Regions from separate parts of the Comamonas sp. FUJ_7 genome, predicted to be linked through region 1. Evidence: riboswitches for the same ligand, from Rfam matches in the RefSeq annotation. Region 1 holds a riboswitch; each other region holds the start of a gene.
What was found. A riboswitch is a leader RNA that binds a small molecule or an ion and turns the genes downstream of it on or off. The one in region 1 is predicted to bind glycine.

Region 1 (3,269 bases):
GCCCGCCAGATTCAGCAGCCAGATATAGACGGCCTGCGGGCTGTAGAGCGAAGAAAGCAGACACAGGCTGGCAATCAAGGTGCTGCCGATCAAGGCAATCAGTGGCACGCCGTTTTTGGTCAGGCGCGAAAAAATGCGCGGCGCATTGCCTTCGGTCGCCATGTTGTAGAGCATGCGCGTGGCCGCATACATGCCCGAATTTCCAGCCGACAGCACCGAAGTCAGAATCACCGCATTCATCACCGTGGCCGCCGACAGCAGGCCCGCGTGCTGAAACACCAGTGTGAACGGGCTCACGGCAATATCCGCCACCTCGGTGCGCAGCAGCTGCGGATCGGTATAGGGAATCAGAAAACCGATGACGATGATGGCCAGCACATAGAACAGCAAAATGCGCCAGAACACCTGACGAATCGCGCGCGGCACGTTCTCACGCGGGTTCTCGGATTCGCCCGCCGCCACGCCCACCAGCTCCGTGCCCTGGAAGGAGTAGGCCACGATCATGGCCACGCCTACAAAGGTGGCGAAGTTGCCCACAAAAGGCGCCTCGCCCACTGTCCAGTTCTCAAAGCCGGGCACATGGCCCGACGTGATGATGCCGAACAGAATCAGCACGCCGGTGATCAGAAACGCCACCACGGCCACCACCTTGATCAGAGCGAACCAGTATTCGGCCTCGGCAAAGCCACGCGCGGAAAACGCATTGAGCCCCACCATCAGCAGCAAAAACAGGCCGCTCCAGAGAATGCCCGGCACATCGGGGAACCAGTAGGCCATGACCAGTTGCGAGGCCACCAGATCCACGGCCACCACCACGGCCCAACTGAACCAGAAGTTCCAGCCCAATGCAAAGCCAAAGCCGCGATCCACATAGCGCGAGGCATAGGTCGAGAAAGAGCCGGCCACCGGCATGAAGGCCGCCAGCTCGCCCAGGCTGGTCATGATGTAGTACACCATGATGCCAATGAGCAAATAAGTCAGCACCGCGCCGCCAGGGCCGACCTGGGCGATGGCCGAGCCCGAAGCCACAAACAGGCCGGTGCCAATGGCGCCGCCAATGGCAATCATGCTCAGGTGGCGCTGCTTGAGCACCCGGTGCAGCTGGGGCTGCGTGTTGTTGTCACTGCTACCAGTCAGCGGCGCAGGCTGATGGTTTGCGTTGGGTTGAGACATATGTCTTGTTTTAATGGTTTGCGCCCATTCAGACAGACCACCCAGCCATCCCACAAGCGCTGCCAGACGGCAACGCGAAAAAGCGATCACGCAAAGGATCGCAGGCAACAGGGACAAAGGAACAAAGCCATGAAAGCAAAGCGCTGTGGCGGATAAGCCAGCGGCATTCGATCTCGGCAGCTACCCCGGTCGGGTGCTTCAATGGCCAGGCGGAGATATCACCGGGCCCACTGACAGGCAAAGATGGCATTTTGCCCAAATCCGCCCGCCGTCATGCGCCGGCCCATCAATGCGGGGGTGGACTCTGGGGCTGATCACACGCACTTGACAGCCCAGATCACTATGAAAATGAAAGCAGCATGCGCATGCATTTCTTTCGATTCAAGATCAAATTACTCCAAGACCAACATTTGGCAAGCGGCAATCGCTATCAAATTCATGAATGGGGCTTCACCAAGCAGCGTGATCTGCCAGCCGCCTCTGGCAAACCCGTATAGCCCGCCAACTGCATTCTTCTTACATTGGCGCCCAGGCTTTCAGCCCAGCAATGCCGAGAGAGACTGCAGCGCCAACATTGCGCCGGCAGCGCCGAAGGAGCAACCGCCCCGGAAACTCTCAGGCCAAAGGATCGGCATCGCTTTGATACACACTCTGAAGAATGTCCGGACGTCATCGTCCGCCGGGCATACCGAAGGAGCAAGCGAGCGGCGCAACCAGCGCCCAGCCTCGTGAATCTCTCAGGTCCAGAACAGAGGGGGCGTTTGCTGCGCATATTGCGCGGGAACTCCACCCTTTGACGCATCTGGAATCTGAATCATGAAAACAATCGCCGTTATCGGTGGTGGTATCACGGGCGTGACCACCGCTTATGCCCTCGCACGCCGCGGCTTTTCCGTCACCTTGTTCGAAAAGCAGCGTTACGCGGCCATGGAGACTTCGTTCGCCAACGGCGGCCAGCTCTCGGCATCGAACGCCGAGGTGTGGACGCACTGGTCCACCATCGTCAAGGGCCTCAAATGGATGCTCAAGAGCGATGCACCGCTGCTGCTCAACCCCAAGCCAAGCTGGCACAAGCTGTCGTGGTTTACCCAGTTTCTTGCTGCCATTCCCCACTACGAAAAAAACACCGTGGAGACGGCGCGTCTGGCCGTTGCGGCGCGCGAGCATTTGTTCAGCTGGGCCGAGCAAGAGGGCATCGACTTCGATCTCAAGAAGCAAGGCATCCTGCACATCTATCGTGACCGCGCCGGCTTCGAGCATGCGGGCCGGGTGTCGCAACTGCTGGCCCAGGGCGGCCTGGAGCGCCGTGCCGTCACCCCCGAAGAAATGCATGCCATCGAGCCCACGCTGTCGGGCAATTACTACGGCGGCTACTTCACGGAAAGCGACTCCACCGGCGACATTCACAAATTCACCAGCGGCCTGGCCGCCGCCTGCGCAAGACTGGGCGTGACATGCCTTTACGGCCAGGAGATCGTGTCGGTTGCCAGCAACGGCAAACAGGCCAGCGTCACCGTGCGCCAGGATCAACAAGAGGTGACGTCCACTTTCGATGCCATGGTGGTCTGCGCCGGCACGGCCAGCCGTGCACTGGCCAGCCAGCTGGGCGACAGCGTCAATATCTACCCGGTCAAGGGCTACTCGATCACCGTCAACCTGCTCGATGAGGCCAGCCAGGCAGCAGCCCCCGTGGTCAGCCTGCTGGACGACGAAACCAAGCTGGTCACCAGCCGCCTGGGCCAAGACCGGTTCCGCGTGGCCGGCACGGCGGAGTTCAATGGCTACAACAAGGACATTCGCGCCGACCGCATTCGCCCGCTGATTGACTGGGTGCAGCAGTGCTTTCCGGGCATCAGCACGCGCAGCGTCGTGCCCTGGGCGGGCCTGCGCCCCATGCTGCCCAATCTGATGCCGCGCGTGGGCCCCGGCAACAAGCCTTGCGTGTTCTACAACACCGGTCACGGCCACCTGGGCTGGACGCTGTCTGCCATTACCGCCGACATGATTGGCAACGTGGTTCTTCAGTCCATGGGCAGCGCCAGCAAGCAGCCCCGCCCGCCCACGCTGACCACCGCCAGCGCCTGATCGTGAAGTGA
Region 2 (3,269 bases), on a different contig from region 1:
CCAAAAAGGTACGCCGTATGACGATCTGGGCCTGGGCGAGCCCAAATGGACGGATGAGCAATTGATTGATTTCATGCTCCAACACCCCATCCTGATCAATCGTCCGATAGTGGTCACCCCTATGGGAACCCGGCTGTGCCGTCCCTCGGAGGCCGTACTGGAGATCCTCCCTCAGCCCCAACAAGCTGCATTTTCCAAAGAAGACGGTGAAACCGTCATTGACTCGAAAGGCCAACGAATTGGCAAGCTCTGACCTCCCCAACATCGATGAACAGGTATTTGAAAAACCTAGCCTCGAAGGCTTGTTGCCTCAAAAACGTGCAACCCACGCGCCGCGCATTCTGCTGTTGTATGGCTCGGTTCGTGACCGCTCCTACAGTCGACTGCTGACCGAAGAGGCTGCGCGCCTTCTGCGCAAGATGGGGGCCGAGACAAGAGTCTTCGACCCGCGCGGCCTGCCGCAGCCGGATGGCGCCCCTGATGACCACCCAAAGGTTAAAGAGCTGCGTGAGCTGGCTCTATGGGCCGAGGGCATGGTCTGGACATCTCCTGAGCGCCATGGTGCGATGAGCAGCATTCTCAAAGCGCAGATTGACTGGATTCCTTTGTCCGTTGGCGCGGTGCGACCAACGCAAGGCAAGACGCTGGCGGTAATGCAAGTCTCGGGAGGCTCCCAGTCCTTCAATGCAGTCAATCAAATGCGTGTGCTGGGTCGCTGGATGCGCATGATCACCATCCCCAATCAATCCTCCGTTGCGAAGGCATTTGCAGAGTTCGATGAGGCAGGCCGGATGAAGCCCTCTTCATATTACGAGCGGGTGGTAGACGTGATGGAAGAGCTGGTCAAGTTCACGCTGCTGACGCGAGACTGTACGAACTATCTGGTGGATCGCTATAGCGAGCGCCGTGAAAGTGCCGAAGAACTGTCCAAACGGGTCAACCAACGCAGTATTTGAGCGATACGGGCGGGCTGACACCACACTTTTGACTGAAAACTCAGCAGCAGCTTTTCTTATTTTCGGCAGACTGCTTAGGGTCGCTGACTGCCATCTCAAATACAGCCATCAAACACCCAAAGAAGCCATCCTGCATTCGGTATCGCCCCTTTTGCCCACGCCTGTGACTGAAAGTTCTTGGGGCTGGCAGTTGCACCGCAGAGTGCAACTGCATCGTCATCCAATCCGGGGCAACCTGTTTGAACGGAACGTCGAAGACGCGCAGTGAGTTTTGCCGCACAGCCCCAAGAGCTTGACGGCGCAGGACGCCCCGCAGCGAAGCGAAGGGGTCGTGGGCAGCAGGGGCCGGATCTTTGCCTACTTTCTGGCCACAGAAAGTAGGTCGGCAAGGCGAGCCGAGACCCGCCCTCAGTCCTTGGCAAAGGCATGGCATCAAAACAAAACCAAGAGCCAAACCAAGCTCAACGCCAATCACAGCAAGCGCAAGCAGCTATCAAAACCACCTTCAACAGCCACTGGAACAAGCGCCACACGCAGCACAACCGCACGCAAACCCGTACTAACCCGAACAAAGTCCCGGAAACTGACTAAAATCGCGCCCATCCTGCGGGAGAGCGGAACCTGTCACAGTTCCCGCCGAAGGCGCAAACTCCCATAATCGCTCAGGCAATCAGTACCGCAGGTGGGCCAGAAAAGGCCCGGATATCGCCAACTGGAGAGCAGCCCGCAACCACAAGTTCGCTGGGCTCACCGAAGGGGCAAGCATGACCGCCGCGAAGGTGCTTGTGCGCAACTCTCAGGTAAAAGGACAGCGGGAGAGGCAAGCCGGACACTCCTCGCTGATGTGAGTGGCTGGTCTATTTCAAGTGCCTTCATGCTGCCTTCTGTCTCTTTGCTGGATTCGTTCCAGACCTCCAATTTCACCGTCATGCTGGTCATCTATCTGGTGGCCATCACGGCGGAAGCCATGTCCGGCGCCCTGGCCGCAGGCCGGCGCAATATGGACATTTTTGGCGTGGTCGTCATCGCCTTTGTCACCGCTTTGGGCGGCGGCACCATCCGCGACATGGTGCTGGGCCACTACCCGATTGGCTGGACGCAGCATCCCGAGTATGTGTATCTGGTCATCAGCTTTGGCCTGCTGACCACGGTGATTGCGCGCCACATGGTCAAGCTCAAGCAGGTGTTTCTGCTGCTGGACGCCATGGGGCTGATCGCCTTCTCGCTGATCGGCTGCAATACGGCGCTGGAGCTGGGCTACCCCACCATCGTTGTCATCATGGCGGGCATGATTACCGGCATCAGCGGCGGCATCTTGCGCGACGTGCTGTGCAACCAGGTGCCGGTGGTCTTCCGCCGCGAGCTGTATGCCAGCGTGTCGCTGGCCGTGTGTCTGATGTTCCTGGGCCTGCGCTATCTGGAGGTCAGCTCCAACATCAGCACCGTGGTGTGCTTTGTGGGGGGGCTGGCCTTTCGTCTGGCGGCCATTCGCTTCAAGTGGCGGCTGCCGGTGTTTTCTTATCAGCAACGCTGGGAATAACTGGCAAGCCCCCTGAGGCGCTTTCGCGCCTTCCCCCGGAGGGGGACGACATCTTCGCTGCGCGGCGGCGCTTGCTGGATGTCTCTTGACTGGGGCAGCGCCGGTTTTTAGCGCTCTGCTCTGTTGAATTGATGTTTTTTGATGCCTGAAACTGTTCACCACCTGCTTGAAGGTATGGACCCTAACGCCCAGCAATGGCGTGTGCTGGAGACCGACTTTGCTTGCGGTCTGCGCTTTTTGCAGACTTGGGCGGCATGGCGGGCGCAACCACAGCGCAGCCGCATGCTGCATTTTGTGGGTTTGCTCAGCCAGGCCCCCTCGCTTGAAACTCTGTGCCAAACCTTGCCAACCAATGGCCCGCTGAGCCAGTTGGGCGAGCAGTTGTGTCAGCAATGGTGGGGACTGCTGCCCGGCATACACCGGCTGTCGTTTGAGCAAGGGCAGGTGCTGCTGACGCTGTATATCGGCGATACGCAGAATCTGCTGCGCCGCCAGCCGCCGCTGGCCGCCGACCATATCTGCCTGAGCAATGCAGACCCTGCCGACTGGAATGGCGATGCCCTCAAGAATCTGGCCCGCCATTGCCGCCGCGGCACGCTGCTGACAGCACCCGGTACGGCGCTGGCAACGGCTTTGGGCAAGCTGGGTTTCGAGCTGCTGCAGCAAGCAGCAACAACTGGCCTGCAGGCCCGCTACAACCCGGCGTGGGAGCCGCGCCATCGCCCCGATGGCTTTCCCGCACCGCTCGGCCAGCCGGGTCACTGTCTGGTGCT
Region 3 (3,269 bases), on a different contig from region 1:
TCTGCAGCGGCCTTGACGGACTCGACCACGCCGGTCACGTCGCCGGCCTTGAAGATGGTGCCGACGGCGGGCAGATCGACAAACACCACATCGCCCAGTGCGTCTTGTGCGTGGACGGTGATGCCGACAATCGCGGCATTGGTGTCAGCGGCGTTGATCCATTCGTGTTCTTTGGAATATTTGATGCTCATGCAAAGCTCCAGATGGGGAATTCAGGGATTCGGAGGAATCGGGGTTGTGTTGGAGAAAGGTCCAGCCCGCACTTTAGCGGCGTTCTGAGTGCTGTTGGGCAAACTGGCCGCTCTCATGCGCGGCGACAGACCTAGCCACGGTAGTAGTTGGTGGGCACAAAGGGCATCTCAGCAACCTTCATGGGCACGGGCTTGCCGCGCACCAGGGCAAAGATTTCGGTGCCTACGGCCGCATAGTCGGGCGCCACATAAGCGATGGCAATGGGCTGGTTGAGAGTGGGGCTGAGCAGGCCGCTGGTGATGTGACCTATATGCTGGCCGTCCATGTTTTCAAGCACCGCAGGCTCGCGCACGGGAGTGCGTTCCTGTGCAAGCAGGCCAACGCGCTTGCGCGTCAGCTGCTGCGGATTTTGTAGCTGCTCCAGCACGATGGCAGCGCCGGGAAAGCCTGCTTCGCGTGCACCGCCGCTGCGTCGCACTTTCTGGATGGCCCAGTTCAAAGCGCCTGCGACAGGAGTGGTCGTGGTGTCAATATCGTTGCCGTACAGGCACAGACCCGCTTCAAGGCGCAGCGAGTTGCGGGCACCCAGGCCGACGGGGGCGACTTCGGGCTGGGCCAGCAGCGTCTCGGCAAAGGCTTGTGCCACATGGGCGGGCAGGGAGATTTCAAACCCATCCTCGCCCGTATAGCCGCTGCGCGTGATGTAGAACGCATGGCCTTGCCAGTCAAAGTAGTTGCCGGTCATGAAGACTAGGGCGTTGACGCTGGGGATCAGTCTTTGCAGCGCTGTCACGGCCTGAGGGCCTTGCAGTGCCAGCAGGGCGCGGTCGGGCAGGGGCACGACTTCGCAGCGCTGACCGATGTGTTTCTGGATATGGACCATGTCGGCCACCTTGCAGGCACCGTTGACGATGAGGAACAGGTCGTCGCCCCGGTTGACGAACATCAGGTCGTCCAGAATGCCGCCTTCTTCATTGAGCAGCAGTCCGTAGCGCTGCTTGTGCAGGCCCAGGTCAATGACATCAACGGGCATCAGCGACTCAAGAGCTGCCGCTGCATCTAGCCCGCGCAGCAAGAGCTGGCCCATGTGGGAGACATCGAACAGTCCTGCCGCCTTGCGGGTGTGCAGATGCTCGGCCATCAGCCCTTGCGGGTATTGCACAGGCATGGAATAACCGGCAAACGGCACCATGCGCGCGCCCAGCTTCTGGTGCAGGTCGAACAAAGGTGTGGTTAGCAGGTCAGGCGAGGTTGCAGCAGTCACAGGCAAGCGCTCCGGTTATTCAACCCATATGAGTGGCCCTGCATGACGGCTGCCATGCGCGGCGGGCTTGCCTTGCTGTCCGCTTTACCTGAGAGATTCACTGCCGCAGTGATGTCGGGCAGTTTGCTCCTTCGGTGGATGCAGGCGCACCATGAAATGGCGGCTCACATCTCTCTCCAGCAAGGAACGCTGGCAGCTTGTACGCCGCGCAGCGCTTGTCAGTCCTTTTGCCTGAGCGTTTGGATGGACTGGCCATCTGCGCCTTCGGCGGTGCCGGGCGGCTGGGGCCGCTGGCACTCTCTCCTGACGCAGGCAATTCTAGCGGTGCATCACGGGCCTGCACCACCGCAATTTGCAACTTCTGGGGTTTTCGATAGGGCCCAGGAGTGGCTGTTACTGCTTCTTGAAGATCAGGTCGTAGGGCTGCTCGAAACAGGTGGTGACAGGCTGGCCATTGCGCAGGGCGGGCGTGAAGCGCCAGCGGGCAAAGGATCTTTCGATGGCTTTGATGATGCGTGGGTCGGCATCCTCAGGCTGATAGATCTTGCGGCCCATCTTGCCTTCGGGCGTGACTTCGAACTGATAGACCACTTTGACCAGTGCCCCCTCGGGATACCAGTCAGGGTCGATACGGACATTGGAGGAGGTCTTGATCTTGGCGGGTGTGTCGACTTGACTGGCGGGCGTGCATTCAGCAAAAGGCTTGCGGGTCTGATTGCCGGTGGTTGAGCAGGCGCTCAAAAAGACGACGCTGAGAGCGGTGGCAAGTAGTGCGAGAGGTTGGAGTGGGTGGCGGGTCATCATGCTTCGATTGTGCTGGCAAACATTGCATGGGCATTGCTGCGTTGTCAGGCTGGACGGTGCGACACTCTGACTTCGACAAAGGTGACAAAAGGAGTGTGGGCCATGAATCCCATGGTTGGAAATCTGGAAAAGCTGCTGGCTCAGGGCAAGGATGGGGCGCTGCTGCGCTATACGCTGGGCAAGGCTTATGCCGATGAGGAGCAGATGGGCATTGCACGAGAGCATCTGCTGCAGGCGACGGCGCTGGATGCCAGCTACTCGGTGGCCTGGAAGCAGCTGGGCAAGGTGGAGCTGGCGTTGGGCGATGCGCAGGCGGCGCGTCATGCCTGGGAGCAGGGACTGGCTTGCGCACAGGCCAAGGGGGATTCGCAGGTCGTCAAGGAGCTGCAGGTGTTTTTGCGCCGTCTGGACAAGCAGGTCGCTTCAGATTGAATACTCCTGAAAAAATAGCTTCCAATGCTTGCTGAACAAGCGCTGGAAGCTATTTTTATATGAAATTTCAGTAGCGACTAATGCGCGCCGGCTGCAGCATCGGCCCCTGAGCTGTGGGCGGCAGGGCGCTTGGTGAACCAGATCAGCACGATCAGGCTGAGGAACATAAAGGACGAGGCCAGAAAGATATCGTCCGCCGCAAGGGTGAAGGCCTGCTGGTCGATCAGCCGGTTGATCTGGGCGTAGGCCTGCTCGGCGCTCATGCCAGCGGCCTGCAGGTTTTTGACCGTGACAGCAAAAGTGCCCTGGCCCTGCACCAGCAGCTCCGTCAGATGCGCGTGGTGCATGGAGGCCCGGTTTTCCCACAGTGTGGTGGCAATCGAGGTGCCCATGGCGCCGGCCGTAATCCGCACAAAGTTGGACAGGCCCGCAGCGGCGGGAATGCGATCTGGCGATAGACCGCTCAGTGTGATGGTTGTCAGCGGGATGAAGAAGAAGGCCATGGCGCCGCCCTGAATCAGCGTGGGAATCAGGATATGGCCAAAGTCTGTCTCCACCGTAAAGCGCGAGCGCATCC

Region 2: linked by a shared signal. The riboswitch ahead of AC2I9W_RS00060 (trimeric intracellular cation channel family protein) and the one ahead of AC2I9W_RS04240 (D-amino acid dehydrogenase) in region 1 are both predicted to bind glycine.
Region 3: linked by a shared signal. The riboswitch ahead of gcvT (glycine cleavage system aminomethyltransferase GcvT) and the one ahead of AC2I9W_RS04240 (D-amino acid dehydrogenase) in region 1 are both predicted to bind glycine.

Annotation. Positions count from the first base shown of each region.
Region 1 is NZ_JBXXZI010000002.1:112,052-115,320, reverse strand. Features, by position in the region: gene AC2I9W_RS04245 (amino acid permease) at 1-1,173, opposite strand, end outside; glycine riboswitch at 1,715-1,814, shown strand; glycine riboswitch at 1,815-1,935, shown strand; gene AC2I9W_RS04240 (D-amino acid dehydrogenase) at 1,990-3,258, shown strand.
Region 2 is NZ_JBXXZI010000001.1:12,826-16,094, reverse strand. Features, by position in the region: gene arsC (arsenate reductase (glutaredoxin)) at 1-253, shown strand, start outside; gene arsH (arsenical resistance protein ArsH) at 240-956, shown strand; glycine riboswitch at 1,554-1,645, shown strand; glycine riboswitch at 1,659-1,778, shown strand; gene AC2I9W_RS00060 (trimeric intracellular cation channel family protein) at 1,831-2,496, shown strand; gene mnmC1 (FAD-dependent 5-carboxymethylaminomethyl-2-thiouridine(34) oxidoreductase MnmC1) at 2,638-3,269, shown strand, end outside.
Region 3 is NZ_JBXXZI010000001.1:346,738-350,006, forward strand. Features, by position in the region: gene gcvH (glycine cleavage system protein GcvH) at 1-191, opposite strand, end outside; gene gcvT (glycine cleavage system aminomethyltransferase GcvT) at 323-1,456, opposite strand; glycine riboswitch at 1,522-1,646, opposite strand; glycine riboswitch at 1,666-1,772, opposite strand; gene AC2I9W_RS01565 (energy transducer TonB) at 1,850-2,260, opposite strand; gene AC2I9W_RS01570 (hypothetical protein) at 2,363-2,692, shown strand; gene AC2I9W_RS01575 (DHA2 family efflux MFS transporter permease subunit) at 2,770-3,269, opposite strand, start outside.